One region of the Staphylococcus carnosus genome, then DNA from elsewhere that is predicted to be linked to it. Evidence: riboswitches for the same ligand, from Rfam matches in the RefSeq annotation. Region 1 holds a riboswitch; each other region holds the start of a gene.
What was found. Region 1 has a riboswitch for S-adenosylmethionine ahead of DYE31_RS07470 (O-acetylhomoserine aminocarboxypropyltransferase/cysteine synthase family protein). Riboswitches for the same ligand answer to the same signal wherever they lie in the genome.
Positions count from the first base shown of each region.

Region 1 (5,712 bases):
CCAACTGATGCAGAAGGTCAATATCAAGATCGCGGTTCTCAATATCGTACTGCTATTTTTTATACAAATGAAGACCAGCGAGAAACTGCAGAACAATATATTGAAGAGCTGAAATCTACGATAAATCGAGATAAAGCAATTGCCACTCAAATTTTGCCTGTTTCTGAATTCTATGAGGCAGAAGAATATCATCAAGACTTTTACAAAAAGAACCCTGAGCGTTTTGCTGAAGAAGAACAACAGCGCGAAGCAATCAAACAACAACAAAATAAATAAGCAGCACAAAAATATGGTAAGAGAGCCTAAAACAATAGACTTTCTTACCATATTTATATTTATAAACATTCTACTATCATTCTAAAATATTAATTTCATCATGATGCCATCTATTTTTTTCCATCATATCAGTCCAATTTTGGAATAATTGCTGCGCAAATGGAATCCAATACGCTGGAAGTGGTTTAAGCGTATCTCCACGGAAGTAATTTTTAGGTTTAGCCGCCGCTTCCCCATTCTTCTCTCTATCTCTCACATACTCATTCAACAACGTATCCGCTTCATACTCAAAATGACCGCCGATATATAAATCCGTCCGTGCTTGATTAGAGATAAAATCTACTCCCGTATAAGGACTATACGTAATCACATCTAAATCCGCTTCATCCATCACCTCATAAGGATCCATAAACGAACCGCGAGACTGTGGAATAATATATTCAGGAATCGCATCTAATACAGGATGTTCTTGCATAATGTGATAACGATAAATCCCCGTCATCTTTTCAGGAAACATTCTTTTTTGAATCCCATATCGGTAATTCAATGCAAACTGTGCGCCCCAGCAGATAAACATACGCAACTTCACATGTCTATCAGACCAATCATAGATTTTTTTCAATTCCTCTACATAATCCACTTCAGAAAAAGAAAGATGTTCAACAGGTGCCCCTGTCATAATCAAACCATCATAATAATGATCCTTAATATCATCAAATTCCTTATAATACTGCTCAGCACGTTCATTCGAAGAAGTTCGGCTTTGATGGGTAACAGGATAAATAAAATCAACATTAATCGAATGATCCGTTTGTCCAAATAATCGTAACAGCTGACTTTCAGCATCTTCTTTAACCGGCATCAAATTAACAATTAAAAGATTCAAACCCTCATTCATCCGTTTATCTGAAAAAGCAATGTGCTCTGCTTTCAATGCAGGCAGAATAGGAATTCCATTGGTAAACAGCATATTAAATCGCGTCTAATCCTTTTTCTAAGTCATTAAGGATATCATCAATATGTTCAAGTCCTACAGAAATACGAATTGTTTCAGGTGTAATACCTGCAGACAATTGTTCTTCAGGCGTTAATTGAGCATGCGTTGTAGAAGCCGGATGAATCACTAATGATTTAGCATCCCCCACATTCGCAAGCAATGAGAACAATTCTAAGGACTCGATAAATTTGATACCTGCATCATAACCGCCTTTGACACCGAAAGTGAAAATAGAACATGCACCTTTAGGTAAGTATTTTTCTTTTAAATCATAATACTCGCTTGTAGGCAAACCTGCATATTTCACCCACTCTACTTTTTCATGATTATTCAAGAACTCAGCTACTTTTTCAGCATTTTCAACATGACGTTCCATTCTTAAAGACAATGTTTCTAAACCTTGAAGTAATAAGAAAGCATTCAATGGAGATAAACAAGCCCCTGTATCACGTAATAATGTTGTTCTGATTTTAAATGCTAATGCCGCTTCACCAAATGCATCTGCAAATACTAAATCATGATAAGAAGGATCTGGTTCTGTCAATCCAGGGAATTTATCATTTTGTTTCCAATCGAAGTTGCCTCCATCTACAACCACACCGCCCATAGAAGTACCATGACCGCCAATAAACTTAGTTGCAGAGTGCACTACAATATTCGCACCATGTTCAATCGGTCTGAATAAGTACGGAGAAGCAAATGTATTATCTACGATTAACGGGATACCTGCTTCACGCGCAATTTCTGCCAACGCTTCTACATCTTCTACATTACCTTCAGGGTTGCCGATTGTTTCAATATAAATCGCTTTTGTATTGTCTTTAATCGCATTTTTTACTTCGTCCAAATTCTTGCTGTCGACAATAGAAACATCGATACCGTATTTCGGCAATGTATGGTTGAATAAAGTATACGTACCGCCATATAATGTAGAGCTCGCTACAATATGGTCTCCTGCTTCAGCAACGGTTTGTACCGCATACGTAATCGCTGCCATACCTGAAGATACTGCTACCCCTGCAGAACCGCCTTCTAATTCAGCTACACGTGTTTCAAATACTGCTACAGTCGGGTTAGTTAAACGAGAGTAGATATTACCGAGTGCATTCAAACCAAATAAATCTGCTGCGTGTTGTGTGTCGTCAAATGTGAATGATGTCGTTTGGTAAATTGGTACTGCTCTTGAATGCGAAGCCGAATCCACCTCTTGCCCTGCGTGTAATTGTAATGTCTCAAATTTAAAATCGTTTGTCATGTTCCATTTCCTCCTTATTTAACATAAAAAAATAGCCTACCTGAAAAGATAGACTTAAAGATCTCTTATCTTTCAGGTCTTCACCTGCTGGAATTAGCACCTAACTTAAATAGGTTGCCTGGTATCGTCGGGCCAGTCCCTCCACCATTCTGGATAAGTTTTATTTAATTTAATTCAGAGTATAAAACTAATCTCACCCATTGTCAACAGACTATTCTCGTTTTTCTGAAAATCAGATAATTTTTTACATTCCCTTACGCTACTTTAAAAAGTTGTTAAACAAAGTGTTTTAATCACAAAAAACCTGATTGCCTTAATCCAGACAATCAGGTTGATAATATTACTAATTTTTAGAGCGGATAACACGAAGTACTTTAATCATATTCTGTCCAAGTGAACTATGTCTTGAATACACTAAGTATCTCGGTTCCCAATGTGGTTTAAATTTTTCTTTATACTGTCTTAAGCCGCGGAAGCGGTATAAATTATTAAAGTGTTCAAAAATACGGCCTGCGATACGTTCATTCAAATATGAAAATTCAGTTTGTCCCACATTAGAAAGTGTCGCCATACCCATGTTGAAAGCTTTATAATCATGTTCTTGCCCCCATAACAGCATGTGCAAATACAAACCATCCATTAACGGTAAATCAACATCCGGCAGCCAGCGGATTAAATCCACTGAAATAGAATCATTATAATGCGTCGGCATTAAACTGCAAAAAGCGATAATTTTACCGTCTTTTTCTTTCAAAATACCGACAGGTGCTTTTGAGATATAACTTTCTGTAAATTGACCGACAGAAAAATGCATTTCATTTTTGCCATCCAACCATGCATCACTGACATGTTTAAGCTGCGCAAACAACTCTTTTGAAAACGGCGGATCAATAATTTCAAATTCGATTTCTTGATCTGCAATTTTATTTAAAGTGGCTCTGAAGCCTCTGCGTTTTTTACCTGAAGTCGTAAAAGTAGTCAAATCAATAACCGCTTCTTCACCTAATTTAAAGAACTGATTGCCGAAATCATGATATAAAGGCATGTAACGATCGCTTGCTTGATAGAAAATAATTTCATAACCCATAGTAAGCGCATAATCGTAAAGCGATTCTAATAAATGATTGAAGCGTGCTGGATTACCGATAGGATCTCCTAATACAACCAGTGTATTGGATTTATAACGATACATTACAAACGCTTCTTTTGACTCATCCATAAAGACATCTTTATCTCCGCTGTGTATCAAGTGGCTTAAATAGTTGCCGCCGAATTGCTCGATAATTTCTGAACAGCGTTCAAAATCTGGTTTTGGTCGTGCTTTAGAGTAAGCTTGTTCAAATAACCATACAATGAATGCGACGATGATAAAAATCACAATAGCAGTCATCCATAAATAATAACGTAATAAAGAGGTATCTAACTCAATTTTATATGCATCTAAGGCATTCAATACAAATTTAATAACATAGTGGTTTAAAATCAGCATCAACGCACTGACAACAAACATCGCCACAATGTGACGCATGCGCAATGGGCGTTTCAAAATTGTTGTTTTATTGAATGAGTAAACCAGTAATGCGAATAAAACAACAAGCCAAAACATCAGCAATATTGATGTATTCAGATAAAGCGTAATACCGAAAATTAAAATAATCGCAACAAGCGCAAATAAAATGGCACGTCGGCTTTGTTGGAAAATACCGCGTACATTCAGCATCAGTATTAAACAAGCGCTCGTATGAATCGTTACGATAATGTAGTAAAACATATGGTTAGGATCATATAAACCATCGTATATAATCGACACGTTATTCAATAAGAACATCAAACTCGTCAACGCGACTAAGATACCTAAAGATAATGACGGTATTTTAGAGAATACTGTTTTTTGATAAGAGAATAAAAACGATGTGACTTCTTTAGCCGGCGTGTAATAACGAGATTGTTCAATATAACGTCTTGCAGATGTCCCGAATTCAAAGATGGATAATATCATTGAAATTAACAGCGGGATAAAGTAATAGGCAAAACGATACATTAAAAGTCCTAAAAGTACTTTTTCTTCAGGTAAGCCTAAATGTTTCAGACCTACTAAAATAACAACATCAAATGCACCGAATCCACCTGGAATAAAACTGATCAGACCTGCAATCGCAGCGATGATAAAGATACCGATTACAGATGTATAAGGCACATCTAAATGTACAACACGTAAAGAGAAGTACAATACAGTACTTGCTGCAATCCATTCAACTGCTGATACTAACGTTAAATAAACACCCGTTAAACGATGGTTTTTTTGTACTGGTTTTTTCACCGTAAAAATAATAAAAACCGGTAAGAATAATGCCACGATATACATCATAATATGTACGACTTGATATTTATCTAAAAGATGCGAGGCATTAAAGATATGGGTCACTACTAGGATGGATAAAAAACTTAATCCTGTCAGCATAGATAATAAAACTAATGAAATATAGTGCATCAGTGTTTTAGTATCTTTGGTGTAATTTTTATACATTGCAAAACGCATACCTGCACCGATGAAACCGCCGAAACCGACAATAGAGTTCAGCGCATTAATAATGTAACTGATTCTGAATATCTTCCCTATTGAAATTTTCAATTTCAAGGTACGTACCATAATCAAGTCATAAAAGCTGAGCAATAAGATAGAAGCACCGCCTAATGCAAATACACCTGTCAATTCTGCTCTATTTAATTTTTCAAAAAGAATAAAGGCCTTTTTGAAATCCACATTAGAAATCTCTCTGTATAAAATCGAGGCCACAATAATGAATAACACGGTCGCAAAAACAACTTTTGCGATTGTCAGGAGACGACTTTTTAATTCTTTTGACATTTTTTCACTCAATTCTTGTTTGTTTTTTTATTAAAAGTTAATTATTTGATTTAATTGTTAACAAATAATTCTAAACTACTTAATAGCAATATACCACATTCCTAAAACTTTAAAAATTTAAAAACAGGCAATCACACCTAACAAAAGTGTCATTGCCTGTTTGAGTGCCTGTATTAACGTACTTCGTTGTTAGGGTTATCTTTCCATTCTTCGCTTGATACTTCATAAGGCTCTGAATCTTGGCCATAATAACGGTTATAACGACGTTTGAAGATATCAAAGAGGTGCATCACTAACACTTTTAAGACTGCATAA
Region 1 covers NZ_UHCT01000001.1:1,542,851-1,548,562, forward strand. The annotation lists gene msrA (peptide-methionine (S)-S-oxide reductase MsrA) at 1-276, shown strand, start outside; gene DYE31_RS07465 (homoserine O-acetyltransferase/O-succinyltransferase family protein) at 353-1,246, opposite strand; gene DYE31_RS07470 (O-acetylhomoserine aminocarboxypropyltransferase/cysteine synthase family protein) at 1,248-2,528, opposite strand; SAM riboswitch class I at 2,591-2,688, opposite strand; gene mprF (bifunctional lysylphosphatidylglycerol flippase/synthetase MprF) at 2,872-5,397, opposite strand; gene DYE31_RS07480 (AI-2E family transporter) at 5,571-5,712, opposite strand, start outside.

Region 2 (5,712 bases), 670 kb from region 1:
AATTGCTGAATTTGTCCAACCTTTCTTCTTGAATACTTCAAAAGCGACTTCATCGATTCGTTTGGAAACTGCTTTTTTATCAATTGGTGTACTTCCTGTTAATGTTTCAAATTCAGGAAGCTCAATACCAGCAATACGCACTCGACTCCAAATCGGCACTGCATGCGAACCGTGTTCACCTAATACAAATGCTTCAACATTTTTTGGATCAACTTGATAATGATCTGCAATCAAAGTACGAAAACGCGAGGATTCTAAATTAGTACCCGTTCCAATGACTTTATGTGCTGGGTAACCCGCTTCTTGCGCAATCAACGTCATAGCATCTACTGGATTTGAAATCAAAATAGCGACCGCTTCTTGGGTAACCTCAGATAATTTTTGAAAAACTGAATGCACGATTAAACTATTAGCACGTGTCAACAACGTTCGATCTGCCATCTCTGGTGTAGAAGGTGCGCTCGCCGATACGATTACGATATCAGCATCTGATAAATCTTGATACGTCCCGCTATAAATATTGACATGATGTGTATGCCCAAGGCCTTGCAAATGGCGATGATCAAGTGCTTCACCTTTCGCCAAGTCTTCATTTGTGTCTATCAGGACAATTTCTGAAAAGATTCCTAAATATTGTGCATCCGTTAATACTTGGCTTCCTACACGTCCTGTCCCGATAATTCCTAATTTTGTCATTTGATTACCTCCAGTTGTCAGTTATTTTGCTTCATATGGAACAACATCTTTTCCATATTTTTTCTCAATGAAGTGCTTCATATCTTTAGATTGCAAAACTTTAATTAATTCTTGGAATTTCTTATCGTTTTTATGCCCTTCTTTTACCGCAAGGATATTCGCAAATGGTGATGATTTATCTTCCATCACAATCGCATCTTTAGAAGGTTTCAAACCATTGTCCATTGCATAGTTGGAATTCATAATCACAGCTGCACCTTCTCCGCTTTTATACGTTTTAGGTAAGAATTCTGCACCTTGCTGATTATTGAATTTCAGATGCTTTTTATTTTCTACAATGTCATCAAATTTAGCATCTTCAATTTTGACACCTTTTTTAATTTTCACTAACCCTTCATTAACAAAGAAAGATAAGAAACGACCTTCTTCAGCTGGGTTGTTTGAAACATAAATTGTAGAACCTTCAGGGATATCTTTAATATTTTTATATTTTTTACTATATACGCCCATTGGTGTCGTAAAGACTTTGCCTACTTCTTCAATTTTGTATCCATGAGACTTTTTCTCTGCATTTAAATAAGGTACGTGCTGGAATAAGTTAGCATCTACATCGCCTTTATCCAACAATTTATTAGGCACTTTATAATCATTGACGACTTTGATTTCTAAGTCGTACCCTTTTTTCTTCATTTCTTCTTTCGCATGTTCTAATACTTCACCGTGAGGCGCTGGCGAGGCTGCTACAGTAATTTTCTTATTCTCTGCACTTTTACTTTGACCGCAAGCTGCAAGTGCGAATGCGATGACTACTAAAGTTAATACGCTTATTAATTTTTTCATGTCAATGGACACCATCCTATGTAAGAGTTCTCCAAATTAATCAAATCTTACATCACGATGAAAAAAGACTTCCCCCTTTAAAAGAGAAAGTCTTAATTACTTTCTCTCATCTTCATAAGCTTCTTTTGCTTAATGTGAATTAGCACCTTTTCGTTATACGATGGTTGCTGGGCTTCGTCGGGCACATCCCTCCGCCGCTCTGGATAAGAGTTTGATTAATTGAATTATTTTTATCCTATCATTATCAATTAATACCGTCAATTAGATTTTTAATTTTTCTGAAAAATAACAACAGATAATAAGGCTGAAACATTTAATGTTTCACACCTTATATTCAACCTTCTTGAGTTTGTTTTTTACTTCTAATTGTTTTCTCAACAAATATAATAAATATTCCTAATAACATGACAGCAATCGACATATACAACGGAAATTCAAAATCAAAATCATACAAGACACCCGCAACTAAAGGACCAATAAAGTTACCCATACTGGTAAAAGTCGAGTTCAATCCACCCGCTAAACCTTGGCGATCTCCTGCAATATTTGAAAAATAGTTGGTAACTGCTGGACGAATCATGTCAAAACCAATAAATACGATAAAGCTGATAAGCATTATTGACCAATAGCTATGCGCAATAATTAAAAAGAATAAGACTAAAGCCGAATAAAATAATGCAAATTGAATGAATGTCAACTCTTTAAAGTATTTCATAAATTTATCAAATAAAAAGATTTGGAAAACTGCACCTAAAATACCGCCGCCTGTAATTGAAATTGAAATATCCTTAGGCGTATAGTGCGCTTTATCTGCTGTATAAAGCGGGAATAATGTTTCAAAAGCTGAAAGACCAAAAGCTAATACAAAAGTAATGATCACTGGCGTAATAAAAGCCTTAATATTAATTTTGGCTAATTCTTGCGGCTCTATTTGAGTAAAACCATCTGTTGTTTGACGTTTCGCGCCATGTATAAAGAAAATAGAACAGATGAAAGCTGCAATACCTAAAGTTCCTGCGAAATAGAATGGTAAGCGATGTGAAAACTCTGCCATAAATCCGCCAAGTCCAGGACCTAATATAAATCCAGAGTTGATTATGGCCGACATATATCCAAAGTTTTTCGCTTTATCTTTAGCAGGAGAAATATCTGCAATCATCCCTGTAACACCCGGCATTACCATACCTGCACTGAAACCGCCGATAATTCTTGAAATAATTAATAAAGTATAACTGCTGCTCATCGCAAAAATAAACTCAGAAACTGAGAAAAGAACGAGGCCAATACAAATAATTAATTTTTTACCTAATTTATCTGCTAAGTTACCGCCAAATGGTGAAATAACCATCTGCGCCAATGCAAAGGCCGCAACAAGAATTCCTAAATCACTTCCATTTAAACCAAGATCTTTTAAGTATACCGGTAATACAGGTACAACTAATCCAATCCCTAAGAAAACAAGAAATATATTAAAATATAATGTGATTAATTGCTTACTCATGATGTCCTCCTTTATTGCTTATTTGCACCTAAATTTTTATGACTACCCATTATACACCATGGACTGCCTAACGCTCAATAGATACATTTTATAGCAATATTGCAATTCTTATTATTATTCCCTAAATGAAAACACAAAATTCATCCCTTTTATATCACAATTTAGTTAGGATGCTATTGCCCTTTTAAATTGATATCACGTTCAAAACTCTGTAACATAAACAAATAAGTCTGACTGATTTAAACAAAAATACGATTGATATAAATTAAAATTATCATTACGAGAGAAGAAAGAAAGAAGGCATCAATTATGCAATCACGTTATATTGCTAGAATACTCTTTGTGCTATTACTATTATTAACTTTACCTTTAAATCATTTCTATAATTTTATGGCACTTAATCTCTTTTTAGCATATATACCTTTTGAATTAGTACTACTACTTCCATTATTTGTACCTAAAAGAAAATTTGAATGGCCATTATTTATTGTCTTCGCTGTAATCTTTATATTAATACTTCCAAATACATTCTATATGGTTACAGATCTCATTCATCTCAATCAATTTGGTTTCGATATTTATCATGGTGCACGTCCAACGGAATGGATGTATTTTACATTCTTAGTGTCAGGCGTCTTGTTTGCACTTTATTTATATGCACTTATCAATATGAAACTACTGCATTTAACAGATAAACCTGTGTTTAATTACCTCATTGTAATTATCTTGGTTTTCACAAATAGTTTAGGCATATTCATGGGCCGGTTTTTACGCTTGCACACAGTCTATTTAGTCAACCAACCTTTTTCCATCTTCCGTGATGTGATGACTTTGCTTGATTCTAGAGGTGTATTCTTTATCTTTTTGATGACAGTACTTCAATTTCTATTCTTGATTTTAATTAAAGGAGTGCGAATGGTAAAATGACAGTCTACCTAGGAATATTTTTAGCCATTATCGTTTTATTCCAAATGATAATTGGTCATCTTATCCGTAAAATCGGGTTTTCATATCCAGTCAGTATTGGGCTTATGTTCTTACCACTTGGAATCGGGTTATTTTTACTACAAATAACTTATTATGAACAGCACTATCCGAATTGGGAGGTTCCAATTGGTGCCAAACTACGATTAAAATATATGTATTTACTGACTTTCTTTGAATATATAGCATTATATGTATGTTTTTTTGTTTTTTAAACAAAGCAGCGCACAGACAGTTAACAAAACTGATCTGTGCGCTTATTTTTTATTAAAAAGTAAGTTTTTATTGTCTTATTTGATTTTAAATAAGTCCCAACCATTTCCAATATGTCATACTGAAAATGATTATAAGAATATAACCTACGATAGTTAATGGAACACCTGATTTCAAGAAGTCTTTAACAGTAAATGTACCTGTACCATATGCAAGCATATTTTGTGGTGCACTTACTGGTAATAAGAATCCGAAACTAATAACGAATTGTTGAATAAGGACAAATCCGATACTTTGATCGCCTAGATGCAAAGTTGTAGTTAAAGAAATAAACACTGGAATCAAAGCTGACGATAAACTTGTTGCACTCGCAAATCCTAAGTGAATAAGGATATTGAATAATGTAATGAGTGCAATAGTAGCTACTAATGGCATATGTTGCAAGCCCATCAAGCCAAATGTTTTATCACTCAACCATTGAGCGCCGCCAGTATTCAACAACACGTTACCAAGTGAAATACCAATACCAAAGACAATAATTGTTCCCCATGGAATTTTATCTTCTACTTCTTTCCAATTCATCACACCAATTTTCGGCATCAACATAACAGCCATGGCTACAAGTGTAATTGAAGAAGAATCAATAGGATGCAATATTTTTTCTGTTGACCAGAAGAATAATAACAATACAGAAATTGCTATTAAACGCCACTCACGCGCCGAGATTGGACCAAGTTTGTCTAGTTCTTGACGGATAAGTTGTTTACCTCCTTCGATCTCTTTATGTTCTGGAGGCATTACTTTCATCATAATGAAATATAATGCAATTGACATAAGTACAGACCAAGGTGCTGCATATAAAAACCATTGTCCCCAAGAAATATCTTGTCCAAAACTTTGGTTGATAAAGTTGATTGCTACTATATTTTGAGCAGCTGCTGTTTTGATACCTACATTCCAAATAGAAACTGCTTGAACTGCTGTAATAATTAATAAACCAGCTAATTTACTTTCTTTCGAAGCTTTGAATGCTGCAATCATACCTAATAGAATCGGTACAACTGCCCCAGCACGTGCTGTTGCTGATGGTACAAAGAAAGCAAGTACAATAGATACCAAAATAGCACCGATTACAATACGATTTGTTTTATTACCCACAATAGATAAAACAAGTAATGCGAGACGTTTGTGCAGATTTGTCACTTGCATTGCTGCTGCTAAGAATAAAGCTGCTGCTACAAGTACTACAGCCGGCGTTGCAAAACCACTAAACGCTAATTTTAAAGCATTAGAAGTCCCAAACATATCACTGCCATGCAATACTGCACCATTTGCTTTTGGATTACCTAATTTTTCAGCAAGATTTTGTACGGGACTGAACCCAAGCAGCAAAATCATTAGGGCGGCAATCATTGTAGATGATACCGGATAAGATACCGCTTCAGTCACCCACATAATAACTGCAAAAGCGAGAATTG
Region 2 covers NZ_UHCT01000001.1:2,215,051-2,220,762, forward strand. The annotation lists gene DYE31_RS10770 (lactate/malate family dehydrogenase) at 1-696, opposite strand, end outside; gene DYE31_RS10775 (MetQ/NlpA family ABC transporter substrate-binding protein) at 718-1,536, opposite strand; SAM riboswitch class I at 1,640-1,746, opposite strand; gene norA (multidrug efflux MFS transporter NorA) at 1,871-3,037, opposite strand; gene DYE31_RS10785 (DUF1361 domain-containing protein) at 3,347-3,964, shown strand; gene DYE31_RS10790 (hypothetical protein) at 3,961-4,236, shown strand; gene DYE31_RS10795 (SLC13 family permease) at 4,322-5,712, opposite strand, start outside.
Region 2: linked by a shared signal. The riboswitch ahead of DYE31_RS10775 (MetQ/NlpA family ABC transporter substrate-binding protein) and the one ahead of DYE31_RS07470 (O-acetylhomoserine aminocarboxypropyltransferase/cysteine synthase family protein) in region 1 are both predicted to bind S-adenosylmethionine.

Region 3 (5,712 bases), 800 kb from region 1:
GTTTCAGGTTCAATAATCTATTTCATAGTTAAATTTTTCAAAAAAGGATGGGGTAAAGATGACAGACATCAATCAAGTTAAAGAATGGAGACGAACATTTCATCGTTATCCAGAAGTGTCATATAAAGAGTTTGAAACTACAAAACGTATTCGTCATATTTTAGAAGACAATGATATTAAAATAGTGGATTATCCGCTTCAAACAGGTCTCGTAGCCGAAGTAGGCCAAGGCGACACAATCGTGGCTTTACGCACAGACATTGATGCATTACCGATAACAGAGCAAACGCATCTCGACATTCAATCAACTACTGAAGGCGTGATGCATGCGTGCGGGCATGATATTCACATGGCAACCATCTTAGCAGCAACAATGAAATTAAAAGCACAAGAAGCAACTTTGCCAGGACGTGTGCGTATTTTATTCCAAGCAGCTGAAGAAGTCGGAAGCGGCGCGCAGCAAATGGTAGAAGCAGGAGTACTGGAAGATGTAAAAGTAGTGACTGGATTCCATAATGATCCTACATTAAAAATCGGTGAATTTGCGATTAAACCTGGCGCAATGACCTCAGCCGTAGACCGTTTTGCGATTCGTATTCAAGGTAAAGGAGGACATGCGGCTAAACCAGAAGAAAGCAATGATCCAATGATTATATTAGGTCAACTGATGACAAGTATCCAATCCATTGTCAGTCGAAATATTTCAGCATTTGATTCAGCCGTTGTAACTATCGGAGAAGTTTCAGCAGGCAATACATGGAATGTCATTCCTGACCAAGCTTACATACAAGGAACAGTACGCACTTTTAATGCAGAAACGAGAGAGAAAACAGAAAAACGTATGCAAGATATATGTGATGGGCTTGCGAGCGCATTTAATGCTGAGATTGAATTAGAGTATATTCATTTGCCGAACGCTGTCATCAATGATGAAGTGTTGACACAAAAAGCGATTGAAGCAGCAAAAGATACAGGTTTTAATGTGGAACATCTGAAAGAACCTAAAACAATTGGTGAAGATTTTTCGGCAATGAGTGATACGGTACCTGGTGTCTTTGCTTTTATAGGTTCTGAAAGTGAATATGATTTACATCATCCTAAATATAATCCTGATGAACGTATTTTAGAAAAAGCGCCTGACTACCTTGTAGGATTAATTCAAAAATTATTTTAATGTAAGCATGAATGGATTTTAATGTGCAGGGTATAAGAAAACTATCAAACCAAAATAGGAGTGATAGGAATGGCACTTCAAGATCCACGTAAAAAATTTTCGGATAAAGATTTTCCAAAACAAGAACAACCTTGGCCGGGTCTTCAAAAAGACATGGACCCTAAACCAGATTGCGGTGAGGAATCTTATATCGGACATGGTCGTTTAGAAGGATTAAAAATGTTAGTAACAGGCGGCGACTCAGCAATTGGACGCGCTGTTGCGATTGCGTATGCAAGAGAGGGCGCATCAGTCGTTATTAATTACCACCCGAAAGAAGAAGATGACGCACAAGATGTGAAACGTGTCATTGAAGATAAAGGCGGCACAGTTTTCTTATTGCCAGGTGATATTACAGATGAAGACTTTAACTATGAACTTGTAGAATATGCAAATGATCGACTAGGCGGATTAGACAATGTCACTCTAGTTGCAGGATATCAGCAATATCATGAAAAATTTGAAGATTTTAAAACTGAAGACTTTACAAACACATTTGAAACAAATGTTTATCCTATTTTCTGGACAGTACAAAAGGCTTTAGAATATTTACAACCAGGCGCTACAATTACAACAACGACATCTATTCAAGGCTATGACCCGAATCCATTACTGCATGACTATGCAGCAACAAAAGCAGCAATTGTCTCATTAACTAAAAGTCTTGCGAAAGAATTAATCGAACGCGGCATTCGTGTTAATTCAGTTGCACCAGGTCCGTTCTGGTCACCATTGCAAATTTCTGGCGGACAGCCTCAAGATAAAATACCAGAATTCGGTCAACATTCATTGATGGGTCGTTCTGGACAACCTGTTGAATTGGCCAGCACTTATGTACTCTTAGCTTCTGGAGAATCAAGTTATACAACTGGCCAAGTGTATGGTGTAACAGGCGGTAAACAAATCAACTAAGAAAAAATATATTAAAAGTTAATATTTGAGATATACAACCCTCGACATGAGTCGGGGGTTTATGATTTCAGTCAAAATTATGATTCTTTATTAAGTTTTGAAGTACAAACAGTTTGTTGGTAATTCTGTATCGTTTTTTCTAAGATAAAGTCATTAATATAAATCGAATGAGGTGCAAGTATGAAACAGTTTGATCCGAATGAATTAACTCAAAGAGATAATTATAAGTTATTGAGCGGAAGTGTGTTGCCGCGTCCTATTGCATTTGTTACATCGCAAGATAAAGAAGGCAATATCAATGCAGCACCATTTAGTTTCTTTAACGTGGTCAGCAGTAATCCGCCGATGATTATGATTTCTACAGGACGTCTTAATGGTAAACGTAAAGATACATCAGTAAATATTGAAACAATGGGTGAGTTTGTTGTACACATTTCTCAACTCTCTATGATTGAAGGTATTAATGAAACAGCAGCACCGCTAGCGCCAGGAGAAAATGAATTAGAGCATACAGATTTTAAAACAATTCCTTCTAGTATAGTAGATGTTCCAGCGATAGAAGGTGCAAGTATCCGTTTTGAATGTAAGTTAGATCGTCTTATTGAATTAGGAGATGATGAATCAGGGAATGATTTAATTATCGGCCGAGTAGTTCAATATCATATTGATGACGATGTCTATATGGATCCATTCAAGATTGATGTTAAAGCATTACAGCCTGTGGGTCGTTTAGCAGGTAATGATTACGTGGAATTAGGGAAAGAGTTTGTGATTCAACGCCCAACTGAATAATCTATTAATAAATAGTTAAACTTTTGACGATTGACGTAAAACAGTTTGCGTGATAAGTTTAAAAAGATTCAAAATTTAAAAATAAATATTGCTTATCAAGAGAGGTGGAGTGAAGGGCACTTTGAAGCCTCGGCAACATGGAATGCGTGTGCCAAATCCCATAGCGATAATTGCTAAGAGATAAGATATTAAATATTTGTCCTTTTTTCTTAGCCGAGAAAAAAGGACTTTTTATTTATCAAATGAGAGGTGTAGAAGAAAACATGGCTGAAGAGAAAAAGAAAGGTAATGCTTGGGCACTGATTCCTTTGATTGTATTTGTCGGTCTATTTTTAGGAGTCGGCATTATTACAGGTGATTTTACTAAAATGCCGTTGAATATCGCGATTACCATCGCTGTAATTGTGGCATTACTGATGAATCGCAAACAAAAATTTGCAGATAAAGTTGAAGTTTTTACAAAGGGAGCAGGACATTCAAATATCATTTTAATGGTCCTCATCTTCGTGTTAGCAGGTGCCTTTTCTAAGGTAACTGAGGATATGGGCGGAGTGAAATCAACGGTTAACCTTGGTTTATCACTCATTCCAGGCAACTTGCTGATTATTGGTTTGTTCGTCATTTGTATGTTTGTGTCTATTTCTATGGGAACATCTGTAGGTACAGTTGCTGCAATTGCACCTGTAGGATTTGGAATTAGTCAGGCTACTGATATTCCATCTGCGCTTGCAATGGCTACTGTAGTAGGCGGTGCAATGTTCGGGGATAATTTGTCCATGATTTCTGATACAACAATTGCTGCTGTACGTACGCAAAATACTCGTATGAGCGATAAGTTTAAAGTGAACTTTCGTATTGTTTTGCCAGGTGCGATTATATCTATGATTATTTTAGGTGTCTTGACGCACAGTGCAACCATTAATAGTTCAAAAAATTATGATTTTGATCTTGTAAAAGTAATTCCATACTTATTAGTATTGATTTTGGCACTCATTGGTATCAATGTAATTATTGTATTGATTGGTGGTACAGTACTTTCAGGTATTATCGGATTGTTAGATGGCTCATTTAATTGGATTAAATTCTTAAAAGCTGCTTCTGAAGGTATGATCGGTATGGAAGACATCGCGATTATCGCATTAATGATTGGCGGTTTAATTGGATTGATTCAACATTATGGCGGTATCACATGGCTGTTGAATTTTGTTAGAAGCCGGGTGAAATCTCGCCGAGGTGCTGAAATAGGAATTGCCAGTTTAGTCAGTGCAGCAGATATTTCTACTGCTAATAATACAATCTCGATTTTAATGGCAGGTCCATTAGCTAAAAATATCGCAGATGAATATGACATTGATCCTAGAAAGTCAGCAAGCATTTTAGATATCTTCGGCAGTTGCTTCCAAGGTTTATTGCCTTATAGTCCACAAGTGATTGCAGCGGCTGGTGTTGCAGGTATTTCACCATTTATGCTGATGCCTTATTCGATATATCCAATTATACTTGGTGTGAGCGGCTTAGTAGCAATAATTTTCAATTTACCAAGATTGAACAAAAAGAAAGATAAAAAAGCGGCGTAGTTAATTTTTACTTTCACACAAGAAAAATGTTAAAGTAATCTTGTTGCAATATTAGTGTAAAACCGTGCATTTCATAAGGCTTTTCAAATTGATTACTTTGGCTTATGTATTAGAAATGCGTTAAAATAATGTTGAGTGTGAAAGTAGGTGACGACAGAGTGGCAAGATATAACATAGAAAATGATGTGGTAGTCATTTCTTTGGAACGATTAATGCGTATCAATCCTGAATTAATTTATCAAGCATGGACAGATGCAGATGTTATGAGACGTTGGTTTATGACATCTAATCGCTCAAACAAATCTATAGACTTGATTCCAGAAGAAGGTCGACGTTATGAAATCGTTGATGAACGAAATGGCAAAACGAATAAAATTACAGGTGTTTATCAAGAATTAGAAGCACCCAATCGTATTGTGATGACGATCGGAATGCCTGAACTAAGTGATAAAGAAGACACGATTGAAGTTGAAATCTTTGAACGTGAACCAGGTTCTGATATCACACAAATGAATTTCCAATATACTGCTGTTGTTCCGAAAGAACGACGCTGGACGACATTGGAATACAAGCAGCAAAAGAAAGAATATCATGATTCAACTGCACATGGATTTGAAAATATGTTTGTGAAATTACAAGATATTTTGACAGAGATGCAGAAAGAACAAGAAGAATTTTAAACGAAAAAGAAGCGGTACGTCACTTTTAATGTGAAGACGTACCGCTTCTTTTCATGTATTATACTGTTTCTTGACCACGTTTATTCCAAGTTAAAATAAAGCTGAACATTGCAAGTAAACTTACAATCGTTAATAAAATAAAACCTACATTCCAACCGAATTGATCAACCACAAATCCAAGTACAATATTTGCCATCACTGCACCAAATAAGTAACCGAATAAACCAGTTAAGCCAGCAGCCGTACCAGCTGCTTTTTTCGGTACGTAATCAAGTGCCTGTAATCCAATCAGCATAACAGGACCATAGATTAAGAAACCGATAGCTACTAAAGAAAGATTATCAATCCAAGGATTACCAGCTGGATTCAACCAATAGATAAGGACGAAAATCGTAACACCTAACATAAAGAAGAATCCTGCAGGACCGCGTCGTCCTTTGAATAGCTTATCTGAAAGCCATCCGCACAGTAATGTACCAGGAATACCTGCCCATTCATAAAGGAAGTAAGCCCATCCTGATTCTTTCATGTCAAAATG
Region 3 covers NZ_UHCT01000001.1:738,465-744,176, forward strand. The annotation lists gene DYE31_RS03215 (SulP family inorganic anion transporter) at 1-81, shown strand, start outside; gene DYE31_RS03220 (amidohydrolase) at 59-1,174, shown strand; gene DYE31_RS03225 (SDR family oxidoreductase) at 1,244-2,125, shown strand; gene DYE31_RS03230 (flavin reductase family protein) at 2,306-2,917, shown strand; SAM riboswitch class I at 3,007-3,104, shown strand; gene DYE31_RS03235 (Na+/H+ antiporter NhaC family protein) at 3,181-4,494, shown strand; gene DYE31_RS03240 (SRPBCC family protein) at 4,653-5,174, shown strand; gene glpT (glycerol-3-phosphate transporter) at 5,233-5,712, opposite strand, start outside.
Region 3: linked by a shared signal. The riboswitch ahead of DYE31_RS03235 (Na+/H+ antiporter NhaC family protein) and the one ahead of DYE31_RS07470 (O-acetylhomoserine aminocarboxypropyltransferase/cysteine synthase family protein) in region 1 are both predicted to bind S-adenosylmethionine.